DNA from 3 places in the Kitasatospora sp. NPDC057512 genome. Region 3 is predicted to be linked to each of the others. Evidence: riboswitches for the same ligand, from Rfam matches in the RefSeq annotation. Region 3 holds a riboswitch; each other region holds the start of a gene.
The links. A riboswitch is a leader RNA that binds a small molecule or an ion and turns the genes downstream of it on or off. The one in region 3 is predicted to bind thiamine pyrophosphate.

Region 1: another riboswitch for thiamine pyrophosphate. It lies ahead of thiC (phosphomethylpyrimidine synthase ThiC); the one in region 3 lies ahead of ACFU6K_RS12380 (purine-cytosine permease family protein).
Region 2: another riboswitch for thiamine pyrophosphate. It lies ahead of thiO (glycine oxidase ThiO); the one in region 3 lies ahead of ACFU6K_RS12380 (purine-cytosine permease family protein).

What each region holds. Positions count from the first base shown of each region.
Region 1 is NZ_JBHVET010000670.1:223-4,687, reverse strand. It holds gene ACFU6K_RS31575 (PKD domain-containing protein) at 1-2,483, opposite strand, end outside; TPP riboswitch at 2,723-2,857, shown strand; gene thiC (phosphomethylpyrimidine synthase ThiC) at 2,852-4,465, shown strand, end outside.
Region 2 is NZ_JBHVET010000047.1:2,127-14,119, forward strand. It holds gene ACFU6K_RS05905 (SAV_6107 family HEPN domain-containing protein) at 1-202, opposite strand, end outside; gene ACFU6K_RS05910 (DUF4126 domain-containing protein) at 806-1,408, shown strand; gene ACFU6K_RS05915 (phytoene desaturase family protein) at 1,432-2,952, shown strand; gene ACFU6K_RS05920 (hypothetical protein) at 2,971-3,855, opposite strand; gene metF (methylenetetrahydrofolate reductase [NAD(P)H]) at 4,062-4,976, opposite strand; gene ACFU6K_RS05930 (polyprenyl synthetase family protein) at 5,175-6,353, shown strand; gene thiE (thiamine phosphate synthase) at 6,414-7,067, opposite strand; gene ACFU6K_RS05940 (Rv2175c family DNA-binding protein) at 7,067-7,432, opposite strand; gene ACFU6K_RS05945 (NAD(P)/FAD-dependent oxidoreductase) at 7,475-8,683, opposite strand; TPP riboswitch at 8,836-8,948, shown strand; gene thiO (glycine oxidase ThiO) at 8,952-10,127, shown strand; gene thiS (sulfur carrier protein ThiS) at 10,124-10,408, shown strand; gene ACFU6K_RS05960 (thiazole synthase) at 10,412-11,209, shown strand; gene pknB (Stk1 family PASTA domain-containing Ser/Thr kinase) at 11,295-11,993, shown strand, end outside.
Region 3 is NZ_JBHVET010000139.1:21-12,013, reverse strand. It holds gene ACFU6K_RS12405 (FAD-binding oxidoreductase) at 1-17, opposite strand, end outside; gene ACFU6K_RS12400 (MFS transporter) at 146-1,363, opposite strand; gene ACFU6K_RS12395 (MerR family transcriptional regulator) at 1,409-2,236, opposite strand; tRNA gene ACFU6K_RS12390 (tRNA-Ser) at 2,366-2,453, opposite strand; gene ACFU6K_RS12385 (trypsin-like peptidase domain-containing protein) at 2,517-4,304, opposite strand; TPP riboswitch at 4,583-4,727, shown strand; gene ACFU6K_RS12380 (purine-cytosine permease family protein) at 4,720-6,138, shown strand; gene ACFU6K_RS12375 (glycerophosphodiester phosphodiesterase) at 6,256-7,080, shown strand; gene ACFU6K_RS12370 (ATP-binding protein) at 7,333-7,917, shown strand; gene ACFU6K_RS12365 (DUF5926 family protein) at 7,987-8,970, shown strand; gene ACFU6K_RS12360 (bifunctional DNA primase/polymerase) at 9,246-9,908, opposite strand; gene ACFU6K_RS12355 (PP2C family protein-serine/threonine phosphatase) at 10,521-11,969, shown strand.

The DNA.
Region 1 (4,465 bases), on a different contig from region 3:
AAGAGGTCGGCGATGACGTCGGTCGTGCCGGCGTTGTTGGCGATGTCGAACCGGCCCTGGGCGTCGACCGGGATGGTGCCGTGGTTGGGCACGTCCAGTCCGGGGCTGGCGTTCAGGTTGCTGGTGCCGGGCTTGGCCGTCCCGGTGGCCCAGGCAGTGAGGTGGGTGGCCCCGGTGGTCCCGGTCGCCGTCAGGTTGACCACCGCGGCGGTCGCGCGCGCGGGCACGCCCTCGACCGTACGGCTGGAGAACGGACCGAACGGAGTGCTGCTCCGCGAGTCCAGCAGGCGGGTCGGGGTGACCGGGGTGAACAGGCCCTTGCCGTCCGGGCCGTAGTAGCCGAAGACGTCGACCACGAGGTGCGAGGAGGCGGCGTTGGTGAAGATCTCGACGCTCCCGTCCGCGCCCAGCGGGACCACCACCTGGTTGGGGATGTTCCGGCCCGGGGCGGTGTTGAGGTTCGAACCGGCCGCGGGGCGCTGGGTCCCGCCGGGGTAGACGGTGACGAAGCCCGCCGAGGCGGACTCGGTGGCGGTCACGTTGAGCACCGCCGAGGTGGCGCCCGCCGGGACGCCGCCGGTGCCGGCCACCTGGAGCCGTCGGGGGGTGCCTCCGGTCAGCGGGGCGGCGTCGGACCGGGTGTCGAGCAGCCGGGCCGGGGCGACGGAGGTGAAGCGGTCGGGGCTGCCGGCCGTGAAGTAGCCGAGGACGTCGGCGACGGTGTGCACGTAGCCCGCGTTGTTGCGTACCACCACCGTGCCGTCCGGGCCGATCGGCACGGTCACCAGGTTGGCGACGTCCTGACCGGGGCCGAAGTTCACGTTCGAGGTGGTCGGCCGGGCGGCGGCGGACGGGTAGACGTCCAGGTGGCTGTTGGCGGTGCCCTCGGTGGCGGTCAGGTTGAGTACGACGGCCGTCGCGCCCGGGGGCACCAGGGTGCCGGCCGAGCCGGAGACGCGGTTGCGCAGGTCCAGGTCGATGGTCTCGCCGGGGCCGAGCCGCGGGTAGCGGCTGCCGGGCTGGCGGGAGTCCAGGATGCGGGTCGGCGCGATCGCGGTGTAGCCGGCCGGGGTGTAGTCGACGGTGACGTTCCGCTCCTCGGTTCGGGTGGTGCCGAACTCGTCGGTGATGGTCAGCCGCACGGTGTAGGTGCCGGGCTTGGCGTACACATGGCGCTCGGAGGACCGGTTCTCCCACGGCTTGGCCGGGCCGTCGCCGAAGTCGTAGGAGTAGCCGGTGATCCGCGAGGGGCTGACGGGGTTGGCCCTGACCGTCACGGCGAGCGGGTCGACGTCGTTCTCCGGGGTCACCGTGAGGTTGGCGCTGAGGGTGCCGATGACCTCGTACGCGCCACGGTCGCGGAACCCGCCGTTCGGTCCGGTGTTGGCGACGTCCTCGTGGTCGAACGCGTCGTGGCCGAACAGGTCGACGGTCGGAACGCCGGGCGCCTCGGGGCCGGCCGAGTCGATCACGCTGCGGGCCTGCCAGTTGCCCGCGGAGGACATGGGCACCGACAGGGGCGTGAAATCGAGGTCGAACGGGATGTGGTAGTTCACGTCGTGCTGGCCCTGGCCGGTCCCGGCCTGTAGCTCTGGGGCCATTTGGTAGGCGACGTCAGCCCACTTGTAGCTGGGCCAGCGCTCGGGGTTGTAGGACCAGACGGCGTTGTAGTCGAGGGTGGTTCCGTCGGTCGAGCCGGCGGCCACCTGGATGGCGCTCGCGGCCACGATGTTGTTGGTGATCGTCGAGTGGTCGGACGAGCCGGCCAGGTCGATGGCGACCTCGGGTGTCAGGTAGGTGGTGTTGTGGGTGATGACCGTGCCCGGTGCGTCGGTCACCGAGACGGCCGACCCCCCGAGCGAGGAGGTGAAGTCGTTGCCGGCGATCACCGTCCCGGCGATGCCCGCACCGACCTTCACACCACCGGTGGTCGCGCGGACGACCGAACGCTCGATCCGGACGTGGTCGCTGGCGCCGGTGACGGCGACGGCCGGCCGAGCGATCTTGTCGTCCCGCTGCTCGATCCAGTTGCCGGAGAGCTCGACCCGGCTGACCCCGTCGAGCTCGAAGTGGGTCACGTCGAAGCCGGAGAACACGACGTCGTGCTGACCGGATATCTTCACCGCCTGTCGCAGCGGGCCGGCGATGACAGGGAAGGTCGACGTCCTGCCCGGGAGGGAGGACAGCTTGCCGATGCGGCCCGTGCCGCGGAAGGTGATCGGCTTGCCGGGCTCGCCGGAGCGCCGGACGGTCACGTCCTCGGGGTAGGTGCCCGGCGAGACCTCCACGGTCTGGCCGGGCAGTACCCGGTCGGCGGCGGCCTGGATGGTGCAGAGCGGCTGGGCCTGGGTGCCCGGTCCGCTGTCCTTGCAGAGACCGCCCTGGACGTACAGGACGGCGGTCGGCTCGGCCGCGGCCGCAGGCAGTGGCAGGCCCACCACCGCGGAGACCACGGCGGCGCTCAGCCCGGCCACGTGACGCATGCGCACGATGCATTTCCCCCAAAAGTCGTCAAAGCCGCGAAACCCCGGGTGAGTGCGACCCGGTTGGGCCGTACACACTTTGATGGAGCGTCTGCGGAGCATTGGTGAGCATTATGGGGGGCGGGAGGACACTTTCGGCCGCGGGGGTCGGTGGACGCGGTCGGCCGCCGGCCCGTGAGGCGCTCTGGACCTGCGGCGATCCGCTCGCTACGGTGTTGGGCGTCGTGTGCAGGCAACACCGCCTGCGACGCGGGAGCTCGGAGCACCGGGCTGAGAGGACGCTGACCGGGACGTCGACGGACGGACCGACGGCTGCGTCGACCGCAGGAACCTGACCGGGTAATGCCGGCGTAGGGAGTAGAGGTCAGATGACCACGTTCGAAGCACAGCCGCAGTCTGTCCGGAGCACCCCCAGCAGCGAGCGCACCGGCTACCCGACCCCGGCCTGGCACAAGGCCTACCGCGAGGGATCGCGCCCCGACCTGCGCGTCCCGTACCGCGAGGTGCGGCTCACCAACGGCGGGACCGTCCCGCTGTACGACACCTCCGGCCCGTACACCGACCCGTCGTACGAGCCCGACGTGCGGCGCGGCCTGCCGGCGCTGCGGGACCCCTGGATCCGCCAGCGCGGCGACGTCGAGGAGTACGACGGCCGCGAGCCGCGCCCCGAGGACGACGGGATCAAGCACACCTCGCCGCGCGGCGGGAACCTGCGCAACCTGGACGCCGTCTTCCCCGGCCGCCCGCGCCGTCCGCTGCGCGGCCGCGGTGGTGCCGCTGTCACCCAACTCGCCTACGCCAAGCGGGGCGTGGTGACTCCGGAGATGGAGTTCGTGGCGCTGCGCGAGGGCCTGGCGCCCGAGTTCGTGCGGGCCGAGGTGGCCCGCGGCCGGGCCGTCATCCCGGTCAACGTGAACCACCCGGAGGTGGAGCCGGCCATCATCGGCACCAACTTCCTGGTGAAGATCAACGCCAACATCGGCAACTCGGCCGTCACCTCCTCGATCGAGGAGGAGGTGGAGAAGATGACCTGGGCCACCCGCTGGGGCGCCGACACCGTCATGGACCTCTCCACCGGCCGCAACATCCACACCACCCGCGAGTGGATCCTGCGCAACTCCCCGGTGCCGATCGGCACCGTGCCGCTCTACCAGGCCCTGGAGAAGGTGGACGGCCGGGCCGAGGAGCTGAGCTGGGAGGTGTACCGGGACACCATCGTCGAGCAGTGCGAGCAGGGCGTCGACTACATGACCGTCCACGCCGGCGTGCTGCTGCGCTACGTCCCGCTCACCGCGCGCCGCAAGACCGGCATCGTCTCGCGCGGCGGCTCGATCATGGCGGCCTGGTGCCTGGCCCACCACCAGGAGAACTTCCTCTACACCAACTTCGAGGAGCTCTGCGACATCCTCGCCTCCTACGACGTCACCTTCTCGCTCGGTGACGGCCTGCGTCCGGGCTCGATCGCGGACGCCAACGACGAGGCGCAGTTCGCCGAGCTGAAGACCCTCGGCGAGCTCGGCCGGATCGCCCGCGAGCGGGACGTCCAGGTGATGATCGAGGGCCCGGGCCACGTCCCGATGAACAAGATCCGGGAGAACATGGATCTCCAGAAGGAGATCTGCGACGAGGCGCCGTTCTACACCCTCGGCCCGCTGACCACGGACGTCGCCCCCGGCTACGACCACATCACCTCGGGCATCGGCGCCGCGATGATCGCCTGGTGGGGCACCGCGATGCTCTGCTACGTGACGCCCAAGGAGCACCTGGGCCTGCCCAACCGGGACGACGTCAAGACCGGCGTGATCACCTACAAGATCGCCGCGCACGCCGCCGACCTGGCCAAGGGCCACCCCGGCGCCCAGGCCTGGGACGACGCCCTCTCCGACGCCCGTTTCGAGTTCCGCTGGGAGGACCAGTTCAACCTGGCCCTCGACCCGGAGACCGCCCGTGACTTCCACGACGAGACCCTCCCCGCCGAGCCC
Region 2 (11,993 bases), on a different contig from region 3:
GCGGGTCCTCCAGGGCGCGGGCCCGGGTGAGGGTGCGGTGGGCGTCGGCGAGCAGGTCGAGGGCGGCCGGCGGCGCGGCGACCCGGCGCAGCACGGGGTGCACGTCGGCTCCGGCGGGGCGCCCGGCGGACGGACCCGGGAGGTGCGGCGGGGCGGCGGAGTGGAGGCGGGCGGTGACGGGCTCAGGACGGCTGACGGTCATGGTCTCCCCCGTTCCGAGGCAGCGCGCGGACCGGGTGGTCCGTGCCCTTCCATCGTGAACGGCACCACTGACAATCCGGCCGGGCCGGGCGGGCCCCGGGAGGCTCCGGAAAAGGCGTAGCGGCGGCGGGCGCGGTCCTCCCCCGGTTCCGCGCCGCCGCCGTGCCGTCGCTCCGCCGCTCCCCCACGGTCGGCGGTGGCGAGCTCCCCCCTCGCGGCCGGTCTCCCCCCGGCCCGCTCCGCCGCCCCGTGTCGGCGGTGCGGGGACCGTGACCAGCCCCGTGGCGGTCCGTCCGCCGCCTCCCCGGGCCGGTACGGCCGGGGGACGGACGGATCCGCCACCCGGGCGGGCCGGGCGCCCGACGCGCCGCCCTCCCGGGTGCCACCACTCTCCCGTCTCCGCAGGTCGGCGGCCATCCGCTGACGTACTCAACCGCGGATCTGAGTATCCGTACTCAGTCCGCCCCGGCCCGTCCCGGTTCCGCCGGCCGCCGGAACCGGCGGGTGCGTCCACGGCGTCCCGGGTGCCGGTACGGTACGGCGGGGCCGGGCGGAACCGGCCCACCGGACGACCAGGCGACGCGATGACGAGGAGGGGGACGAGATGACGGTCCTGCCGCTGATCTTCACCAGCGGACTGGCCAGCGGCATCAACGCCTACGCGGTGGTGCTGCTGCTCGGCCTGCTGGGCAGGTTCGCCGACGCGGACTCGGTGCCGCAGGCGCTGGAGCGCACCGACGTGCTGATCGTGGCCGCCGTGCTGTTCGCGCTGGAGGCGGTGGCCGACAAGATCCCGTACGTGGACAGCGTCTGGGACGTCGTGCACACGGTGATCCGGCCGGTCGCCGGCGCCACCGTCGGCGTGCTGATCGCGAGCAACGACCCCGGCTCGCTCAGCGAGGTCGCGGCCGGCGCGATGGGCGGCACCTCGGCGCTGGTCAGCCACCTGGTGAAGGCCTCGCTGCGGATGGCCGTCAACACCTCCCCCGAGCCGGCCAGCAACATCGTGGTCAGCATGGCCGAGGACCTCTCGGTGGCCGGTCTGATCACCCTGGCGATCTTCCACCCCTGGCTGGCCGCCACGGTCGCCGCCGTGGTCCTGGCCGCCGGGCTGCTGCTGGTCTGGCTGGCGGTCAGCAGGATCCGCGCCTTCCGGGCCCGCCGCCGCGAACGCCGGGCCGCCCGGGCGGCGGCGGGGAGCGCCTGAGACTCGTCCTAGGATCAGGTGCCATGGCAAAGATCGTCGTCATCGGCGCAGGAATGAGCGGGCTCGCGGCGGCCTCCCGGCTGGCGACCCTCGGCCACCGGGTGACGGTCTGCGAGGCGGGCGGCACCTACGGGGGCATGGTCGGGCGGTACGAGCGCGAGGGCTTCGCCTTCGACACCGGGCCCGGCCTGCTCACCCTCCCGGCGGTCTACCGCGACCTCGCGCTGAAGACCGGCAAGGAGCCCCTGGAGCAGCTGGTCGAGCTGGCCCCGGTCGACCCGGAGAGCCGGCACCTGTTCCCCGACGGGACCGCCGTCACCCTGCCGAACGCCTCCCGCGGCGGCGTCAGCCAGGCGCTGGACGCCGCCTTCGGGGCCGGCTCCGGCGCCCGCTGGAGCGCGGTGATGAACCACGGCCGGACGGTCTGGGAGGCCACCCGCCGCCCACTGCTGGAGGAACCGCGCCCGACCCTCCTCGCCGACCTCTCCCCGGCCGACCGGGCCGCCCTGGAGGACGACCCGTACCCCGTCCCGCCGCGCACCGGCCTGGCCCGGCTGCGCCGCCCCCGCCCGTGGACCCTCGGGGACGTGGCCCGGCGGCAGCTCGGCGGCCACCCCGGCCTGACGGCCCTGCTGGGCGAGCCCGCGCTGCGGCACGGCCTCCTGCCCGGCCTGGCCCCCGCCGGGGCCACCGTGCTGCCGTACATGGAGCAGTCCTTCGGCGTCTGGTACGTCCGGGGCGGCCTGCGGGCCCTCGCGGACGCGGTATTCCGCCGCTGCGAACTGCGCAAGGTCGAGTTCCGCTTCGACACCCCGGTCACCCGGGTGGTCGTCGAGGGCGGCCGGGCGACCGGGGTCGAGACGGCGGCTGGCCGGATCGACGCGGACCTGGTGGTCTCCGCGATGGACACCGACGCCTTCTACCGCCACGGCCTGGCCGAGTGGCCGGGGATGCCGCCCGAGGAGTGGGAGCCGTACGAGGTACCCGGCCGCTTCAGCGTGCTGCTCGCCCTGCGCGGGCCCCGGCCCGAGGGCACCCCGCACCGCACGGTCGTCCACGCGGCCGACCCCGCCGCCGAGGCGAACGCCCTGACGCTCTCGGAGCCGCCCTGCGAGCGCCCCACCGTGCAGGTGCTGCGCCCGGACGACCCGGCGCTGCGGCCCGACGACGACCACGAGAGCGTGGTGCTGACCGCGACCGTCCCGGCCCAGGAGGAGGACGTCGACTGGACCGCTCCCGGGTTCGCCGACCGCTACGCCGACCGGCTGCTCGACCACGTGGACGCGGCTGGCCTGGGCCTGCGCGAGCGGGTGCTGTGGCGGGTCGTGCGCACCCCCGAGGACACCCGCCGGGAGACCGGCGCGCTCTTCGGCTCGGTCGCCCGCCCGGCCCTGGCCGGCTCCTCGGGCTCCTGGCTGCAGGCCGCGAACGAGTCCCCCGTCCCGGGCCTCTACCTGATCGGCGGCAACGCCCACCCCGGCGGCGGCCTCGCCCGCGTCGGCATGTCGGCCTGCATCACCGCCGGCCTGATCGGCCCGGCGTAACGGCCCGGTCAGGCCGGGTCAGCCCTGCTGGTGCCAGGTGTTCTGCTGCTGGTAGCCGTGGTTCTGGTCGTACATCGGCTGCTGCGGGATGCCCTGGGTGTGCGGGTCGGGCTGGGGCTGCCACTGCTGGGGCTGCTGCTGGGCGGTCTGGTCCCAGGCCTGCTGGTGCTGCGGCTGCTGCTGGTAGCCCGCGTACGGGTCCTGCTGCTGGCCCGGCTGCTGCGGGTAGCCGCCGTACGGGTCGGGCTGCTGCTGGGGGTAGCCGCCGTAGGTCTGCTGCTGGTCGTAGGCGTAGGCGGGCTGCTGCTGGGTCTGCCACTGCTGCTGGTCGTAGCCGGCCTGGTAGGCGGGGGCGTACGGGTCCTGGGGCTGCTGCTGGACCTGCGGCTGCTGCTGCTCGTAGTACCCGGGGGCGTAGACGCCGTCCTGGGCGAGCTCCTGCATCTCGAAGGCGGCGGTCTGCTCGACCTCCGGCACCTCGTCGGGCACCGGGGAGGGCACCTGGGAGGACACCGGCGCGGGGGCCGGGCTCTCCTCGACGGGGCTGACCTCGCCGACCCGCTTGCGGGCGACCGCGGCGGCGCCGCCGGTGAGGGCGCCGAGCAGCGGCACCTTGGCGAGCGGGCCGGGCAGGCTGCCGTCGGGCTTCCGCAGGGACCAGCCGGTCTGGTGGCCGCGCTTGACCGAGAGGGTGACGAAGGCCTGTCCGACCGCGAACAGCGCGGCGCCGGCCCCGATCACCACGACCGAGCCGAGGACCATCCCGGCGGCCACGCCCAGGAAGCCGGCCAGGGCCACGACCCGCCAGTGCAGCGGTGCCCGGTTCTGCAGCAGCACCTCCGCGACCAGCCAGAGCGCCACCACCGCCAACGCGACGTACAGCAGCAGGTATCCGATGCCCATCCGCCCCGCTACCTCCAGTCGCGTACCCGCGCGTGTGCGCCGCGCGTGTGCGGCGACTGTACCGGTTCAACGGCCGGGGTACCGCATCGCGTTCCCGCCGCCCGGGGCACCGGCCGCACACGACCGAGCCCGCCACCGGCGGTACGGTGACGGGCTCGTGAACACCCGGCGTCGCCGCGGCCGGAGCAGGCCGGCCCAGTGGCCGCTCAGCGCCGGTGCAGCCCCAGGTTCTGGTAGATCTCCAGCGTCGCCGTCGAGTGGTTCAGCGTGATGAAGTGCAGACCGGGCGCGCCCTCGGCGAGCAGGCGCTCGGCCATCGCGGTGGCGTGCTCGATGCCGATGGCCCGCAGCGCCGCCGGGTCGTCGATGGCCGCCCGCAGGCGGGCCTCCAGGTCGACGGGGAAGGCGGAGCCGCTGAGCTGCGGGAAGCGCTCCAGCTGCCTGGCGTTGGTGACCGGCATGATCTCCGGGATGATCGGCGTCTCGCAGCCGGCGGCCGCCACCCGGTCGCGCAGCCGCAGGTAGTCGTCCACCTCGAAGAACATCTGGGTGATCGCGTAGTCGGCCCCGGAGCGGATCTTCGCCACGAAGTGCCGGATGTCCTCGTCCCAGTCGGTCGAGCGCGGGTGCATGTTCGGGGAGGCCGCGACGCCGACGCAGAAGTCGCCGATCCCCTTGATCAGCTCCACCAGCTCGTACGCGTAGGTGACGCCCTCGGGGTGCTTGACCCACTCACCCATCGGGTCGCCGGGCGGGTCCCCCCGGACGGCGAGGACGTTCCGCACGCCCTGGTCGGCGTACTGGCCGATGATGTTGCGCAGTTCCGCGATCGAGTGGTCCACCGCGGTGAGGTGGGCGACCGGGGTCAGGGTGGTCTCGGTGGCGATCCGGCCGACCATGTTGACGGTGCGCTCGCGCGAGGAGCCGCCGGCGCCGTACGTCATACAGACGAAGTTGGGGTCGAGCGGTTCGAGCCGGCGGATGGCGTCCCAGAGCCTCTGCTCGCCGACCTCGGTGCGGGGCGGCATGAATTCGAAGGAGAAGGAGCGCTTGCCGGCCGCCAGGAGTTCGCGCACCGTCAGTGCGCGATCCGTTCTCGTGGAAGCGATTCCGAGTGCCATGCTGGCAGGCTATCCGGCGTTCGAAGGGGCCGGACAACCGTATTCCATCTATTGAGACAACTGATGGAAGACGTTCCGTTTCGTCCCCGGAGCGACTCCGCCGCCCCTCGCCCGCGCCCCCGGCGGAGCCGCTCGCACACCCGTTCCCAGCCGCACCGCTACGCTTGCTGCACCCCAGAGAACCAGCGGAGCCCCATCGTGACCTCGTCCAGCACCCGGCCGGCCAACCCCGGTTCGGCCCTCAGTGCGGCCACCAGTGCGACCGGCAACGCGGCCGGCAGTGCGGCCAACCCCATGGACGTAGAGGACGTCCGCACCCGTGTCAACGCGGCGCTCGCCGCGTTCATGGACGGCCAGTCCGTGCTGCTCGACAAGATCTCGCCCCAGCTGGCCCCCGCCGCCGACGCGCTGCGCGACTTCCTGCTGGACGGCGGCAAGCGGCTGCGCCCGGGCTTCTGCTACTGGGGCTGGCGCGGCGCCGGCGGCCCGGCCGCGGGTGCGACCGGCGACGCGATCGCCAACGCGGCCGCCGCCCTGGAGCTGCTCCAGGCCAGCGCCCTCGTCCACGACGACCTGATGGACCGCAGCGACACCCGCCGCGGCCTGCCCTCGATCCACCGCCGCTTCGAGGCGCTGCACCGCGACAGCGGCTGGCGCGGCGACCGCGAGCAGTACGGCACCTCGGCCGCGGTGCTGCTCGGCGACCTGCTGCTGATCTGGTGCGACGAGCTGTTCCTGCGCTCCGGCCTGGAGCCCGCCGCCGTGCTGGCCGCCAAGCCGGTGTTCGACCTGATGCGCACCGAGGTCATGCTCGGCCAGTACCTGGACGTGCTGGAGCCGGTGGCCGGCGACTCGACGGACGAGGGCGCGCTGGAGCGGGCGCAGACCGTCCTGCACTACAAGTCCGCGAAGTACACCATCGAGCGGCCGCTCCAGGTGGGCGCGTTGCTGGCCGGCGCCGGGCCGGAGCTGGTCGAGGCGTACGGGGCGTTCGGGCTGCCGCTGGGCGAGGCCTTCCAGCTGCGCGACGACCTGCTCGGCGTCTTCGGGGACCCGGCCGTCACCGGCAAGCCGGCCGGGGACGACCTGCGCGAGGGCAAGCGCACCCTGCTGGTCGCGCACGCGATGCGGGGCCTGCCGGCCGCCGACGCCCGGCACCTGGACGAGCGGCTGGGCGCACCGGACCTGGCGGCCCCGGAGGTCGCCGAGCTGCGCGGGCTGGTCGCCCGCAGCGGGGCGCCGGAGCTGGTGGAGCGCCGGATCGAGGAGCTGATGCGGCAGTCGCTGGCCGCGCTGGAGGCGGCGCCGCTCGCCGACGAGCGGGCCCGTGCGGTGCTGCTGGCACTGGCCGAGGCCGCCACCGTCCGCAAGTACTGAACGTACCGACGGACGGCGACGGCCTCGGGCCGGTCCCGCGGAACCGCGGACCGGGTCGGATCAGACCGCGGCGCGCACCCGGCGGGACAGCTCGGCGGCGGCCGCCCGGGGGTCCGCCGCGGCCGTGATGGCCCGCACCACGACGACCCGGCGGGCACCGGCGGCCAGCACCTCGTCCAGGTTGCCGAGGTCGATCCCGCCGATCGCGAACCACGGCCGGTCGGTGTCCTGCTTCGCCGCGTACGAGACCAGGCCGAGGCCCGGGGCCGGGCGGCCCGGCTTGGTCGGGGTCGGCCAGACCGGGCCGGTGCAGAAGTAGTCCACCCCGGGCTCGGCGATCGCCGCGTCCACCTCGGACTCGGCGTGGCAGGAGCGGCCGATCAGCACGTCCTCGCCGAGGATCGCCCGGGCGGCCGGCACCGGCAGGTCGTCCTGGCCGAGGTGCAGCACGTCCGGCCGGGCCGCGTGGGCGACGTCGGCGCGGTCGTTGACGGCCAGCAGCTTGCCGTGCCGACGGCAGGCGTCGGCGAAGACCTCCAGGGCCTCCAGCTCCTGCTTGGCCTCCAGGCCCTTGTCGCGCAGCTGGACGATGTCCACCCCGCCCGCCAGCGCCGCGTCCAGGAACTCGGCGAGGTCGCCCTGCTCCCGGCGGGCGTCGGTGCACAGGTACAGCCGGGCGTCGGCGAGCCCGGCGCGCGGCGTGTCCGCCGCCATCAGATCAGCATCGCCTGGGCGCGGCGCTTGACCTCGGTGCCGCGGTTCTCCCGCAGCGCCTGGATCGGGCTGCCGGGCAGCGACGGGTCCTCGGTGAAGAGCCACTCCAGGATCTCCACGTCGTTGTACCCGCAGTCCCGCAGGACGGTCAGGGTGCCGGACAGGTGCTTGACCAGGCCGGGGCCGTCGATGAACGCGGCCGGGACCTGCAGCGACTTGTTGGGGCCGCGCCGGACGGCGATCAGGCCGCCGTTCTTGACCAGGTCACGCACCTCGGTGACCCGGACCCCCCACTGCTCCGAGATGTCGGGCAGGTACATCCAGTCGGTGACCAGGGATTCAATCTTGCTTTCGATCTCACTCACGCCACCAGACTGCCACCTCCGCGGCCCACCGCGCACCAGGCGCTACCCCGCGACGGCCGCCTTCAGCGGTACCGCGGGGTCGGCCGCCCGGGCCGGGTCCAGCGCGGTGCCGCGCTCGATCAGCCGCCGCCCCTGGGCCAGGTCGCGCGGCCGGTCCACGGTCAGCAGCGCGCTCGGCACGCCGTCGCGCAGCCAGAGCACCGACCAGTCGGCGCCCTGCGGGTCGCCGCGCCGGACCAGCTCGTCGCCCTCGGCGTGCCGGCCGGCGTACTGGACCATCCGCCCGAACTGCTCGGACCAGAAGTACGGCACCGGGTCGTAGGCCGGCGCGTCCGCGCCCAGGACGGCGGCGGCCACCGCCTCGCCGGACCGCAGCGCGTGGTCCCAGTGCTGGACGGCCAGCCGGACGCCGGCCCGGGCCGAGGGGTAGCTGACGCAGTCGCCGGCCGCGAAGACGCCGGGCACCGAGGTGCGCAGCCGCCCGTCCACCAGGACGGCGCCGGTCGCGTCCAGCTCGACCCCGGAGCCGGCCAGCCAGCCGGTCGCGGGGCGGGCCCCGATGCCGACCACCACCTCGTCGGCGGGCAGGTGCGAGCCGTCCGCCAGCAGCACCGCGCCGGGCTCGACGGCGGCCACGCCGACCCCGCAGCGCAGCTCGACCCCTGCCTCGGCGTACCAGGCGGCCATCGCCGAGCCGAGCTCTGTGGGCAGCGCGCCGGGCAGCGGCGCCGGGCCGGCCTCGACCACGGTCACCTCGCAGCCCGCCGCGCGGGCCGCGGTGGACACCTCGGCGCCGATCCAGCCCGCGCCGACCAGCACCAGCCGCAGCCCGGGGCGCAGCAGCGCGCGCAGCGCCAGGGCGTCGTCCAGGGTGTGCAGCAGGTGCGCCCGCTCGGCGCCGGGCAGCGCGCGCGGGACGGCGCCGGTGGCGATCACCAGCGAGCCGTACGGGAGGTCGCCGCCGTCGGTGTGCAGCACGCCGGGGGTGAGGCCGGTGGCGCGGCGGCCGGTGAGCAGCTCGATGCCGAGCTGCCCGTAGTCGATGTCCAGGGCGGTGGAGTCGGCCTTGCCGAGCAGCACGTCCTTGGAGAGCGGCGGCCGGTCGTACGGCGCGTGCGGCTCCTCGCCGACCAGCGTGATCGGCCCCTGCCGGCCGCCCTGCCGCAGCTTGAGGGCGCACTGCGCCCCGGCCAGCCCGGCTCCGACGACGACCACCCGATCCGTTCCGCTCAGCTCTGCCACGCCCGCCACTGTACCCAGCGCTACGCGGCGGCTTCCGGGCCGTCCGCCCCGCCCACGGCCGCCGGGCCGCCGGGCCGACCCGCCGCCCCCACCGGCCGTCCCCGCCCGCCGTCCGCCCCGCGTACGGGCCTTCGGCCGGGTCGACCCCCGGCGTTAAGGTGGGAGCACCACACGGGAGCCCGGCGGACCGGGCTGAGAGGCGGGCTGACACGGCCTGCGACCGTCCGAACCTGATCCGGGTCATACCGGCGAAGGGAGAAGAGCAGCCTTGTCACGCTTGCCATCAGGCACCCATGCCGACGTGCTGGTGATCGGCGGGGGCGTCATCGGCCTGGCCGTCGCCTGGCGCACCGCACTGCGCGGGGCGCGGAACGTGATCGTGGTCGACCCCGCCCACGGCGGCGGGGCCGCCGGGGTCGCGGCCGGGATGCTCGCCCCGGTCACCGAGCTGCAGTACGGCGAGGAGCCGCTGCTGCGCCTCGGGATGGCCTCGAACGAGCGGTACGCGGCCTTCGCCGCCGAGCTCTCCGAGGCGAGCGGCGGCCTGGACACCGGCTACCGCCGCTGCGGCACGATCGCCGTCGCGCTGGACTCCGACGACCGCGAGGAACTGCGCGAGCTGTACGCCTTCCACCAGCGGCTGGGCCTGGACTCGACCTGGCTGACCGGCCGGGAGGCCCGCAGGCTGGAGCCGATGCTGGCCCCCGCCGTCCGCGGCGCCCTGCACGCCGCGGACGACCACCAGGTGGACCCCCGGCGCCTGCTCACCGCCCTGGTCGCCGCCTGCGGGCGCGCGAACGTCCTGCTGCACCGCGCCGAGGCCGTCGAGCTGCTGGTCGAGGACGGCCGCGCGACCGGGGCCCGGCTGAGCACCGACGAGACCGTGACCGCCGACCAGGTCGTGCTCGCCGCCGGCCCGCACAGCCACCGGCTGCCCGGTCTGCCCGAGGGGGTGCTGCCCGCGATCCGCCCGGTGAAGGGGCAGGTGCTGCGGCTGCACGTGCCGGAGGCCTACCGGCCGTTCCTCTCCCGCAACGTCCGCGCCGTGGTCCGCGGCCGGCACCTGTACCTGGTCCCCCGGGAGAACGGCGAGCTGGTGGTCGGCGCGACCACCGAGGAGCAGGGCTACGACACCACCGTCACCGCCGGCGGGGTGTACGAACTGCTGCGGGACGCCCACGAGTTGGTCCCGGGGATCACCGAACTCCCGCTGCGCGAGACCTCGGCCGGGCTGCGCCCCGGCTCGCCGGACAACGCCCCGCTGCTGGGCCCGACCCCGCTGCCCGGGCTGGTCGCCTCCACCGGCCACTACCGCAACGGCGTGCTGCTCACCCCGGTGACCGCCGACCTGGTCTCCGAGTACCTGGTCACCGGTGAAGTCCCGGAGCTCGCAAGGCCGTTCACCCCCACCCGGTTCTCCTCCGAATCCCCCGTCGCGAAGGCCTCCGCATGACCGAGATCGCCCTGACCGAGAACGCCCCGAACGGGCACGCCGTGAACGAGCCCGCCCCGAACCCGGTCGCCCCGGCGGAGATCGCCCTGACCGTCAACGGCGAGCCCCGCCGGGTGCCCGCCACGACCACCCTCGCCGAGCTGGTGGCCTCCGTCAGCGCCGCCAACACCGGTGTCGCCGCCGCGCTCAACGAGGCCGTGGTGCCGCGCGGTTCGTGGCCCGGGACGACGCTGAGCACCGGCGACCGGATCGAGATCCTCACCGCCGTCCAGGGAGGCTGAACCATGGCCGACGATCTGCTGACCATCGCCGGGACGGCCTTCTCCTCCCGGCTGATCATGGGCACCGGCGGCGCGCCCAGCCTGGAGGTCCTGGAGCGCGCGCTGCTCGCCTCCGGCACCGAGCTGACCACCGTCGCGATGCGCCGGGTCGACGCCGGCACCCAGGGCTCCGTGCTGGACGTGCTGACCCGCAACGGCATCCGGGTGCTGCCCAACACGGCCGGCTGCTTCACCGCCGGCGAGGCCGTGCTGACCGCCCGGCTGGCCCGCGAGGCGCTCGGCACCGACTGGGTCAAGCTGGAGGTGATCGCCGACGAGCGCACCCTGCTGCCCGACCCGATCGAGCTGCTGGACGCCGCCGAGACGCTGGTCGACGACGGCTTCACCGTCCTGCCGTACACCAACGACGACCCGGTGCTGGCCCGCAAGCTGGAGGACGTCGGCTGCGCGGCCATCATGCCGCTGGGCTCGCCGATCGGTTCGGGCCTGGGCATCCGCAACCCGCACAACTTCCAGCTGATCGTGGAGGGCGCGGGCGTCCCGGTGATCCTGGACGCGGGCGCCGGCACCGCCTCCGACGTGGCGCTGGCGATGGAGCTGGGCTGCGCCGCGGTGATGCTCGCCTCCGCGGTGACCAGGGCTCAGGACCCGGTGCTGATGGCCGAGGCGATGCGGCACGCCGCCGAGGCGGGCCGGCTCGCCCACCGGGCCGGCCGGATCCCGCGCCGCTTCCACGCCGAGGCCTCCTCCGCGATGGCCGGCCGGGCCGACCTGGACACCCGCGAGCACCCGGCGTTCTGAACCCGTCGCACATGTCACAAGCCGGTCCCGGAGGCGGTGTCCGCCGGGACCGGGCGCCCTCACGCCCTAGACTCTCCGAGTGGACATGGCACTGCACGACCCCCTGATCGGCGCCCTGCTCGACAACCGGTACCGGGTCGAGCAGCGGATCGCGACCGGCGGGATGTCCACCGTCTACCGGGGCACCGACACCCGTCTCGACCGGGTGGTCGCACTCAAGGTGATGCACCCCTCGCTGGCCGGCGACGAGGGCTTCACCGCCCGCTTCATCCGCGAGGCCAAGGCGGTCGCCAGGCTCACCCACCCCAACGTGGTCAACGTCTTCGACCAGGGCGCGGACGGCGGCCACGTCTTCCTCGCCATGGAGTACGTGCCCGGCCGCACCCTGCGCGACCTGCTGCGCGACCGCGGCGCGCTGTCCGTCCGGGCCGCGCTGGACGTGCTGGAGCCGGTGCTCGCCGCGCTCGGCGCCGCCCACCGGGCCGGCCTGGTCCACCGCGACGTCAAGCCCGAGAACGTGCTGATCACCGAGGGCGGCCTGGTCAAGGTCGCCGACTTCGGCCTGGTCCGGGTGCTCGGCACCGCCGACGGCGCGCCCACCTCGACCACCACCGCGACCGGCGGCACCGTCATGGGCACCGTCTCCTACCTGGCCCCCGAGCAGATCCTCCCGGACGCCCCCACCGACCAGCGGGTGGACGTCTACGCGTCCGGCATCCTGCTGTACGAGATGCTCACCGGCCGCCGCCCGCACACCGGCGACAACCCCGTCCAGGTCATGTAC
Region 3 (11,993 bases):
TCCGTCAGATCACTCATCGCCGCCTCCACTCGCCGCCCGACCGCCTCCACCTCCGCACTCTGCCCGGACGGCAGGGGGCGGGCAAGTGGGCCGCGGGGGGAACGGGGAGCGGGACGGGCGGAGCGGAAGAGACGCCCGGGTGGGCTCAGGCCCGGCGGAGGGTCGGGGCGGCCAGGGCGGCGAGGCCGGCGGCAGCGGTGGCGAGGGCGCAGAGGAGGGTGGGCAGGGCGGCGCCCGCCGCGTCCGCGAGCAGGCCCAGCAGGGCGTTCGAGAGCACCAGGGCCAGGCTCTGGACGAGCGTCAGCAGGGCCTGGACCCGCGAGAGATGGGTCGGCGGCGCGCCGGTCAGCACCAGCGGGCCGAGGTGGCAGGCGAAGAGCCCCGAGCCGAGACCCGCCACCGTGCTGCCGGCCACCGCCGCCACCGGTCCCGCGGCCAGGGCCAGCAGCGCGGTCCCCGCCGACGCCGTACAGAGCCCGGCGGCCGCCCCCACGCCGGCCCGGGGCAGCGCGCCCCGCCGGGCGACCAGGACGGCCACCGCCAGCACCCCGGCCGCCTGCCCGCCGCCCACCAGTCCCGCCGTCCCGGCCGACCAGCCGTGCGCCCGGGCGAGCAGCGGACCGAGCAGCGACACCACCGGCAGCAGCGCCCCGGCCGCCGCACCGGTGAGCAGCAGCGCGGCCCGCAGCAGCGGGTCGGCCAGGGCGAGCCGGACGCCGGACGCGGCCTCGCGCAGCAGGCCGACCCGCGGACCGGACGGCCCGTCCGCCCCGGGGCGCACCCGCAGCAGGACCAGCAGCACGACCCCGAAGCTCACCGCGTCCGCGAGCGCCGCGCCGGGCAGCCCGCCGGCCGCGACCAGCAGGCCGCCGAGCGGCGCCCCGAGCAGGACGGCGCCCTGCCCGCCGGCCTGCCGCAGGGCGAGCGCCCGGGGCAGCCGGTCGGCGGGCACCAGCCGGCGCGGCATCGAACCGCTCGCCGGGAGGTGGAAGGCGTCGACCGTCCCGATCACGGCCGCCGCCGCGACCAGGAGCCAGAGCGGTGTGCCCCGGTCGGCCGCGACCAGCGCCAGCGCGGCGGTCGCGACCAGCATCACCGTGTCCCCGACGAGCATCACCCGACGGGCGCCGAACCGGTCCGCGACCGCGCCGCCCAGCAGGACCAGCGCGGTGCGCGGCACCGTGACCGCCGTCAGGACCAGCCCGGCCGCGCCGCCGCCGTGCGCGGAGGCGGCCCAGCCGAGGGCGAAGTACAGCGCGGCGTCGCCCAGCAGTCCGGCCTGGAGCCCGGCCAGCCAGAGCAGGTACGTCCGGGGCATCGCGGCCCGCGGACCGACGGTGGCAGTGGCGGTGGCAGTGGTCATGCCGGGCGACGGTAGGACCCTCGACCGGGTCGAGGGCAAACCCGGCTACCCGCGGACCACCGGCTCCTGCAGCTCGGTGACCCACCCCGCCGGGTCCTCCGGGCACTCCAGGTACAGCTCCCGGGCGTAGCCGGCCGAGCGGTAGCCGTTCTCCTCGATGAAGCGGGCCAGCTCCTGGCCCGCGCCCAGGACCTCGTCCATCGGGCCGCGGTGCACGATCGTCGCCGCCTCCCCGATCGGCGGCAGGTCGACCACCTCGAAGTCGTGCGCGCCCGCCCGCACCGACGGGCCGACCGGGACGGCCGCCCCGACCAGCACCGAGCCGTTGCCCTCCGGGGCGTCCTGGTAGTGGGCGACGGACGGGCCGGTCGCCTCGATCCCGGCCCCGGCCAGCCGTCGGCACAGCTCGGCGAACAGCGGCCCGATCACCGGCCCGATGTCCTCCGGCTCGTAACTCGCGGCCACACCGGTCAGTTGGGCCACCCGGACGGACGGCACCGGCTTCACCACGACATCCTGCACGGACATGGTCCCCTCGCTCTCGATCGTCCGGAGCCTCGCCTCCACCCGGGCCAGCCGCAGCTCGTCGGCCGCGATCGCCGCGGCGAGCTGGGCCCGCCGCAGCCGCAGCATCCCGCGCAGCTCGGCCGCGTCCACCTGCTCGTCCAGGACGGCCCGCACCTGCTGCAGGGTGAAGCCGAGCTCCTTGAGCGCGATCACCCGGTTGAGCCGGGCCAGTTGGGACGCCTCGTAGAAGCGGTAGCCGCTGACCGGGTCCACCCGGGCGGGCCGCAGCAGCCCGATCGCGTCGTAGTGGCGCAGCATCCGCACCGACACCCGGCCGTGGCTGGCGAAGTCTCCGATGTTCAACATGGTGCGACCACTCCACCCCCTGCCACCGTGTCAGGGTCAACCCCAACCCTCGACCGTGGCCCGGAAAACACCGAGGGCGGGTGCCGAGTGGTCTCGGCACCCGCCCTGAGCAGGTGGTTCTCCTACCGGCGGAGAGCGTGGGATTCGAACCCACGGTACGGGGTCACCGCACGACAGTTTTCAAGACTGTTCCCTTAGGCCGCTCGGGCAGCTCTCCAGGCGGAGGTCAGCCTAACGGGTCCGGCGGGGTTCGGTGCACACGTTTCGGTGCGGGCGGGGGTTACGGCTGGTCGCCCTCGCGCTGGCCGAGAGTGACCTTGGTGTTGAAGGTCTGGCCGTTGCGGGTGTACTCGACGTCGACGGTCTCGCCGGGCTTGTGCGTCCAGATCCGGCTGACCAGGGCGGGGCCGTTGTCGATCGGGACGCCGCCGAGCTTGGTGATGACGTCGCCCGGCTTGAGGCCGGCCTTGTCGGCCGCGCCGCCGGGGGTGACGGCGGGCTGGCCCTGGATGTCCTTGGTCTGGATCTGCGCGCCGTCGCCCTTGTAGTCGTCGTTGCGCAGCACGTCGAGCTTGGCGTAGACCGGCTTTCCGGTCTTGATCAGGGTGTCCGCGACCCACTTGGCCTGGTTGATCGGGATGGCGAAGCCCAGGCCGATGCTGCCGGCCCGGCCGTTGGCGGAGGCGTTGGACTGGATCGCCGAGTTGATGCCGATCACCGCGCCGCCTGAGTCGAGCAGCGGGCCGCCGGAGTTGCCGGGGTTGATCGAGGCGTCGGTCTGCAGGGCGTTCATGTACGAGGCCTGCGAGCCGGTGTCGTCACCGGAGGCCACCGGGCGGTCCTTGGCGCTGATGATGCCGCTGGTGACGGTGGACTCCAGGCCGTACGGCGCACCGATCGCGACGGTGGCGTCGCCGACGTTGACCTTGTCGGAGTCGGCCAGCGGCAGCGGGGCCAGCTTGCTCTTGGGCGGGTTGTCGATCTTGATCACGGCGACGTCGTAGCCCTCGGCGTGGCCCAGCACCGAGGCGCTGTAGGAGCTGCCGTCGGCGAACTTGACGGTCAGTTTGCCGCCGCTGAGGGTCGGCGCGACGACGTGGTTGTTGGTGAGGATGTGGCCCTCGGTGTCGAAGACGAAGCCGGTGCCGGTGCCCGACTCGCCGTTGCCCTGCGCCTTGATGGTGACGACGCTGGGCAGCGCCTTCTGCGCGATGGCGGCGATCGAGCCGGGGACGGGCTCGTTCTTCTGGGTGTCGCTGGCCTGGACGGTGGTGCTGCGGTGGTCGTTCGCGGAGCTGCTGCGGTCGGAACGGTCGGAGACGGACACGCCGAGCGCGCCGCCGGCCACACCGGCGACCAGCGCGACGGCCGCGATCAGGGCGACCAGGCCGCCGCGCTTCTTGCGCGGTCCGCCGGGGCCGCCCGGACCGCCGGGGTACTCCGCCGGGTAGCCGAGCGGGCCCGCCGGGCCGCCGGGGTAGCCGGCACCGCCGGAGGTGGAGTCGTGGGTGGGGCCCCAGCCGCCGAGCGGCTGGCCGGCCCCGAAGGGGTGGTGGCCGTGCGCGGCGGGGGCGGCCGGAGCGGCGCCGTACCCCTCGTGCGTGCCGGCGGCGGGGACGCCGTGGGTCGGGGTGGCGTACGGGTTGCCGGCCGGCGGCAGGGCCGGGGCGGCGGGCGCGGCGGCCGCCGGGGCCGCCGGGGCCGACGGGACGGGCGGCAGGACCGGCGGCGGCGCGTCGATGTAGCCGGTGGCCGGGTCGACGGCCGGCTCCTCGACGGCGGGCGCGGCGGGTGCCACGGGCTCGGCGGGTGCCTCCGGTGCGGGCACCTTGGTGAAGGCGACGGTGGGCTTGTGCCCGCCCCCGGCCGGGACCTCCTCGGCCGGAACGGCGTCGACGGACGGCGCCGCGTCGGAGGCGGCCGCCTCCGGCTCGGGCACCCGCCGGAACGCCATGGTCGGGTTGTGCCCGCCCTGAGCGGGGCCCGCGGAAGCGGACTCGGCCGCCCCCGGCCCGGCGGGCTGCTCCCCCTGCGGCCCGGTGGGCCCAACCTCGCGCTCGGTGCTCACGGACGACCTCCATAGCTGGCAGAACCAAGGACCATAGTTTTTCGCACTGTCGATTCGATTGCCGTAAGGACCCCTCTGAAGAACTCATAAGAATCCTTAGCCGGCACCGACACCGGCACTCGCGTCGGCACCGACACCCGTACCGACACCGGCTCCGACGCCTGTACCGACACCCGTACCGACGGCCGAGGCTCCCCTCCCCACCGGGCGTCCGCGATGCGGACCGCCCCGCCCTCGGCCTTGGGCGTTCGCACCCGCGCCGGTTAGCCTGTCGCTCCAAACTGACACGCGGGAGCTTGGACCCACCAGGCTGAGAGTGCGCATGTCGACCGTACGCCACACGAGTGACGGACGGTCGAGGGGGCGCTGACCGCCGGAACCTGTCCGGGTAATGCCGGCGTAGGGAGTATCGGCCATGCCGCCTGCTTCGCCATCCTCTTCTTCGGGTACGAACGCCTCCGACCCCGGCGCGGACGCCCCCGCGCCCGGCGCGACCGCCCTCCTGGAACGCGCCGATCACGTCGAAGCGCCCCTGGTCCTGGACACCCGACCGCCGCGCACGCTGCGCTTCCGGGACCACTTCGCGCTCTGGATGAACCTGGGCGTCAGCCTGATCGGCTTCTCCACCGCCGCCACCGTGCTCGGCGCCCCCGGCAGCGAGCTGTCGCTGGCCGCTGCGGTGACCGCGATCACGATCGGTACGGCGGTCGGCACCGCGATGCTCGCCGTGGCCGCGCTGATCGGCGCCCGCACCGGCGCCCCCGCGATGGCGAACCTGCGCGGACTGTTCGGCACCCGGCTGTCGTACCTGCCGACGGTGCTGAACATCGTGCAGTGCATCGGCTGGGGCGTCTTCGAGCTGCTGACCATCTCGGCGGGCGCGCAGACCGTCGCGCACACCACCGGCTACCGCTGGCTGTTCGTCCTGCTCGCGGGCGCGCTGACCACCGCGCTGACCATCTGGCCGCTGGGCTCGATCGCGGTGCTGCGCCGCTTCGTGGCCGGGGCGGTCGCGGTGGCGATGGTGTACTTCACCGTCCAGCTGGGCCGCCAGGGCGTGCCGGACCCGGGCGCGGGCAACTGGCACGGCTTCCTCGGCGCCACCGACGCGATGATCGCGGTGTCGGTCTCCTTCGTCCCGCTGGCCGCCGACTACACCCGGCACTCGCGCACCCCGCGCTCGGCGTTCTGGGGCAGCTTCTCCGGCTACACCGTCGCCCAGGTCTGGTGCTACGTGCTCGGCCTGATGGCGCTGCTGCAGTCGGACGGCGACCCGAACCGGATCTTCGACTCCTTCCTCGGGGTCTGGGCCGGCTGGCTGTTCCTGCTGGTGCTGGTGCTGCGCGAGACGGACCAGTCCTTCGCCAACGTGTACTCGACCGCGATGTCGGTGCAGAACCTGCTGCCGAAGGTGGACCGCCGGGTGCTCTCCGGCGCGATCGGCGTGCTGATCACCGTGCTGGCGCTGCAGATCGACGAGTTCACCGACACCTACTACGGCTTCCTCGGCCTGATCGGCTCGGTGTTCGTGCCGCTGCTGGCGGTGCTCGTGGTGGACTACTTCCTCGGCGCCGGCCGGCGCGGCTGGAACCTCTCCGCCGACGCGCCGTCCCGCTGGCTGATGCTGCTGCCGTGGGCCCTCGGCTTCGCGGTCTACCAGTTCATCGCGCCGACCAAGGTGGCGGACTGGTGGACGGACTTCTGGACCTCAGCCCAGGAGGCGCTGCACTTCACCCCGCAGGAGTGGACCTCGGCCTCGCTGTTCGCCTTCCTGGTGCCGGCCCTGGCCACCTGGGCGCTCACCCCGCTCGGCCGCCGCGCCGCCCGGGGCTGACGGAGCCGGGGGAGCGGAGGAAGCGGGGCCCGAGCGGGCCCCGCAGGTCCGCAGACGGCCCCACAGGTTGGGGCCGTCTTTGTCCGCGCTTCACCTCCGCCGCCTATCGTTGGGCCTGTGACCAGCCCAGACCTGTCCTCGGCGGCGGCGCGCACCGTGCCGCCCGTCCAGGTGATCGCCCACCGCGGTTCCTCCCACGCCCTGCCCGAGCACACCCTCGCGGCCTACCGGCGCGCGCTCGACGAGGGCGCGGACGCGCTGGAGTGCGACGTCCGGGTCACCGCCGACGGCGCGCTGGTCTGCGTGCACGACCGCCGGATCGGCCGGGTCTCCAACGGCCGGGGCACCGTTTCGGCCATGACCCTCGCCGAGCTGGAGGCGTACGACTTCGGCGCCTGGAAGACCGGCCGCCCCAGCACCGACCCGGAGCTGCGCGGCGTGCTGCGGCTGGAGCGGCTGCTGGAGCTGGTGGTGGAGTGCGGCCGCCCGGTGGACCTGGCGATCGAGACCAAGCACCCGGTGCGCTTCCGCGGCCGGGTGGAGGCCGAGCTGCTGCGGACCCTGGAGCGGTTCAAGATCGGTGCGACCCGGGAGGGCGACCGCCCGTCCGCCCGGATCATGAGCTTCTCCCCGGTCGCGCTGAACCGGGTGGCCGCCGCCGCGCCGCGGTACCGGCGGGTCTTCCTGTTCGAACGGACCCTGCCGCTGCTCGGCCGGCTCCGCGAGGGCTCGCCGCTGCCGGGCGGGGCGCGGATCGCCGGCCCGGGCATCGAGCTGGTGCGGGCCCGCCCGCAGCTGGTGACCCGGCTGCGCGAGCTCGGCCACGAGGTGCACGTGTGGACGGTGGACGAGCCGGCCGACGTCGAGCTCTGCCTGGAGCTCGGGGTGTCCGCGATCATCACCAACCGGCCCGCGGAGGTGCTGGCGCAGCTCGGCCGGTGATCCGCCGGTGATCCGCCGACGCACCGACCGCCGTACTCCTCCGATCCGATCACTCTGGTCGGCAGTCAAACCTTCCTCGCACGAAATTGCCGGAATTCTTGCATCCGGGCGACGGAGGGTGAGCGTGGAATGACCTGATGTCGACCGTCGGTCGCCGCACTCGAAATGGGCTCGCGGGATCGTCCGGTGTTCGTTTCCGACGCATTACCAAGGGGCATCTCTCCCTCGGCATACGCTGAAGGAGGTCCGGGGGTGGCGTTGATGGTGGCGCGTGAAGTGCCGACTTCATCGACCATGGCAGTGCCGCACGGCCCAGCGAGTGTCGGGGTCGCACGGCGCCGACTGCGTCGAGATCTGGGTGACCGGCAGATACCCGAACCGGTCATCGATGATGCTGTTCTGATCCTTTCCGAGCTGTTGAGCAACGCCTGTCGGTACGCCCGTCCGCTCGGCCCGCTGCCGGCCCTGGGCCGCAGCGCCCGGGCCGAGGTGCTCGGGCAGGTGCTGGTCGGCGTCCCCTCCGGGGCGAACGCCGCGCAGGGCGGCCGGGAGCCCGCCGAGGGTCCGGCCGAGCCGGCCGGCGGGGTGCTGGTCCGCTGGCAGATGCACGCCGACGGGGTGCTCACCCTGGAGGTCACGGACGGCGGGGCGGCCACCCGGCCGCTGCCCGCGAGTCCCTCGCTGACCTCGCGCGGCGGCCGCGGCCTGAGCATCGTCGACCAGCTGGCCAGCGACTGGGGCGTGCGCGACGCCCCCGGCGAGGTCACGGTCTGGGCGGCGCTGCCCGCCCGGGCCCGGCACGCCCGGCGCACCGGGGGCGATGCCCGTAGCGCGTGAGCCGGGCTCGGGGAATGTGTCGTTAGGCTTCCCGGGACACAGGACCACCGTTCCCGGGAGAGCCGCAGCATGGGCAAGAAGGCCGCCAAGAAGGCGCCGCAGCGCCAGTCCACCACCGCCGTCACGGGCGAGATCCCCGTGGTCGGGGCCCGCGAGGACTGCCCCTGCGGCTCGGGCCGCCGGTACAAGGCGTGTCACGGCCGGGAGGCCTCGCACGCGGTGCAGGAGCTGGTGCACCGCCCGTTCGAGGGCCTGCCGGGCGAGGCCGACTGGGTGGCGCTGCGCGAGCTGGTGCCCGCCGCCACGGTGCCGCTGACGCTGGCCGCCGGGGTGGCCGACGGCGCGACCGGTGACGTCCCGTCGGTGACCCTGGCCACCGTGCTGCCGCTGGCCTGGCCTGCCCTGCGCCGCCAGGACGGCTCGATCCTGCTCGGCCTGCAGACCCAGTCCGCCTCCGGCGACCTCAGCCGCGACCTCGCGGACGCCCTGGAGCTGGCCCTGGCCACCGAGCCGGGCAGCCCGGTGCCGGCCCGCCGGACCGTCCCGGGCGGGCGCCGCCTGCAGGACCTGCTGGACACCACCGCCGCGTTCACGCCCGCCGTGCACACCGGCTTCGAGTTCTGGCTGGAGGACGCCGAGGCCGCCACCGGCGAGGTCGCCGCCTCCCTGGAGCGCGCCAACGCCTCGGCCATCCCGACCGAGAAGCTCGCGAGCGTCGACTCCGCGTACTGGTGCGGCACCCCGGACAAGAACCACCTGCGCTGGGTGATGACCGTGCCCGAGGAGAAGCTGCTGGACGCGCTGGCCCGGCTGAACACCGCCGGCGAGGCCTCGCTCGGCCCGGACACCCGCCTGGTCGGCTCCTTCCGCGCGCACGGCCTGACCGTCCCGGTGTGGGACCTCCCGCTCGCGATGACCGCCGCCGACTGCGAGAAGCCGGCCGCCGAGTTCGCCGAGCGGCTCGCCGCCGTGCTCGCCGACGGGACCCCGCTGACCGCCGAGGAGCGGCGCACCCGCGCGAACCTGGTGAACCGTCAGGTCACCTTGAACTAAAGGGCGCAGGATCCGCGTGATACGCGTCACATTGTCGCGGTGAACGCGCAATTTCCGGGCGTGGAGGGCGTCTTGGAAATTGGCGCGGGCGCGGATCCTTGTTACTGTCTAAAGAGTCCGGCCGCTGGTGCATCCCCCGTCGCCAGCGGCCGGATCTTTTGTTTTTCCGGAGCGCCCCGCTCGGAGCCCCTGGACGGGCCCGGGCCGAGACCCGGGTGAGGCCCGGATCCGGGCCCGGCGGACGGTGTCGACAGCCCGTCCCGCTCCGGTGGCCCTCAGTAGGCCGAACGCCCGCTGTCCAGCCGGACCGTCGCCTCCACCAACTCCCCCAGCAGCGGCCCGACCTGCGGCAGCCAGACCCCGCCGCCGACGCCCGGTCGCGGCGCGAGCACCCAGCGCACCCTCCCCCAGCCTCCGGCTGAGGGGACCCCGACGGCCGCGCCGCCGGGCGGCAGCGGCAGGAAGCCGCCCGCCCCGTGGTAGCGCAACGAGCCCGGCACCCAAGGGAGTTGGGCCAGCATCTCGCCGAGCACGTCCAGCGAGTACGGGGCGACCAACAGCGCGTAGCGGCCCGGCATCGCCAGCACCGGGCCGAGCGGCAGCCGCAGCGCGCCCAGGTAGACCAGCGCCCGGGCGCCGGCCGCCGCGGGCAGGCTGACCGCCGAGACCGTGGAGCCGGTGGCGGCCAGCACCGGCGCGTCCGGGCTCTGCCGCTCCCACCACCAGCGCACCATCCGGGCGTCCGTGGTGGCGGCCAGCAGCGAGGGGTCGTGCGGGTGCGCGCCGGGGACGGTGCAGTCCAGGTCGCCGCAGGAGCAGCGGCCGTCGCGCAGCACGGCGCCCGGCACCACGGGCCAACGGTGGTCGACGGCGGCCGTCAGGGCCGCGGCCAGCCGGGCGGAACGATCCTCCGACCGGTCTTTCGGGTTCTCACGCATGGCGCTCGTTCCTTTCCCTGACCGCTCGGTTCGCTCCGCTCCGCCGGCGTCCGTCGGGATCCTCCGCACGGACCGGCCGCGGCACGGACCCGGGCGGCGCGGCGCGGGGCGGGCGGCACGGCGGACGGCGCGGCACGACGTGGAGCAGGTGTGGAGTACGACGTGAAAGGGCCGCGCGGGGCACAGCCCTTGGAACGAGAATCCCGTACGCGACCGGATGGACGCCGCCCGGGCGCGCTTGGTTCCACCGTACGAGTGAGAGAGTTCCGGCCGACCCGGCTCGCGGGCGGCACGGACATACGATCCGGACGGCCGCCCGGGCCGTCCTCCCGGTTCTGCCCGTTCCCGGCCCGCTCCATGCCTCCCGGCCGAGCGGCGCGCGCATACCCCGCGCGCCCCCCGACCGGGTCGCGATCGATGTGGAACGGGCCACCGCGTCGTCCTGGATCTGGACATGCCCCGAATGGCCTGTGTAGAAGTGGTGGCATTGCTGTCGATCAATGACGAGTAGTAGCGAATCGAGGCGAAACACGCCCTTTGGCCGTGCTCGCTCCACATTGGCCGTACCTGGGGGTTTCGCATGGCACGTAGCACCGCGTCAGGAGTGACGGCATGAACGAGTCCCACCCGTCGACGGCCCTCCCGACGACGACCGCCGAGCCTGTCGAACCCGGCTGCGCGGGCGGGCTCACCGTCCTCGACCTGCCGGACCTCCCCGGCCCCGTCGACGCCCCGGACGGCACGGCGGACGGCCGCACGGCGTCGTCCGCCGCGGTGCAGGACCGTTTGGCCGGACGTCTGTCCGATATCACCAGCCTGTACGAACACACCGAGCGGCTCGCCCGCGCCCGCGGCCTGGCCGCCACCCTGGACACCGTCCTCGCCTCCGGCGCCGCCCTGCTCGGCGCCCGGCGCGGCATGCTGGTCACCCGGCGGCCCGGCGGCGGGCCCGGACAGCCGGTCGGCCACGGCCTCGACCGCGCCAGCCTCGGCGCCCTGGAGACCGTCCCGACCGAGCAGAGCCTGCTGGCCCGGCTGCTGCGCGAACGGGACCGGCCCGCCCAGCTGCACTCCCACGACCTCGCCGAGGACCCGGCCACCGGCGCCCGGCTGCGCGAACTCGCCGTCCACCTCGGCCTCGGCGGCGCCTACGGCCTGCCGCTCGCCACCGAGGAGGACGGCCCGCTCGCCGCCGCCCTCTGGTTCTACGACGAGCCCGCCGGACCCACCGACTGCCAGCGCGAACTGGCCCGCCACTACTGCGAGATCGCCGCCCCGCTGCTCGCCAAGCAGCTGGAGGCGGACCGGATCTCGCGCACCACCGAGGCGCTGCGCCGCGGCCTGCTGCCGGACCGGCTCCCCCGGGCCGCCGGGCTGCGGCTGGCCGCCCGGCTCGTCCCCGCCGGGCTGGAGCGCTCCACCGGCAGCGACTGGTACGACGCGATCCCGCTGCCCGACGGCACCATCGGCCTCACCGTCGGCTCCGTCTCCGGCGACGGCCCCGGCGCGGGCCCCGGCTCCGCCCCCGGCGCGGCCGCCGCGATGGGCCGGGTCCGGGCCGCGCTGCGGGCGTACGCGGTGCTGGAGGGCGAGGACCCGGTCTCCGTCCTGGGGGACCTGGAGCTGCTGCTCAAGACCACCGAGCCGACCCGCACCGCCACCGCCGTCTACGCCTGGATCGAGCCCGAGGAGCGCCGGATCACCCTGGCCGGCGCCGGGCACTGCCCGCCCGTCCTGGTCGGCCGGCACGGCGCCGAGTTCGTGGAGACCTCGCTCTCCGCCCCGCTCGGCATGCTGGCCTGCTGGGAGGCCCCCGGGGTGGAGTTCGTCGCCGAGCGCGGCGACACCCTGCTGCTCTACACCGAGGGCCTGGCCCGCCGCTGCGGCCCGACCCTGCACGCCGGGCAGGCCAACCTGCGCCGGGCCGCCGCCGACGCCCCGCGCGACGTGCGGATCGACCCGGACCGGCTCTGCGCCCACCTGCTGGCCGTCTGCCCGGACCCGGAGGCCGCGGGCACGGCCACCGACGACCTGATGCTGCTGGCGGCCCGCTTCGAGTGACGGTTCGAGCCCGGAACGAACGGG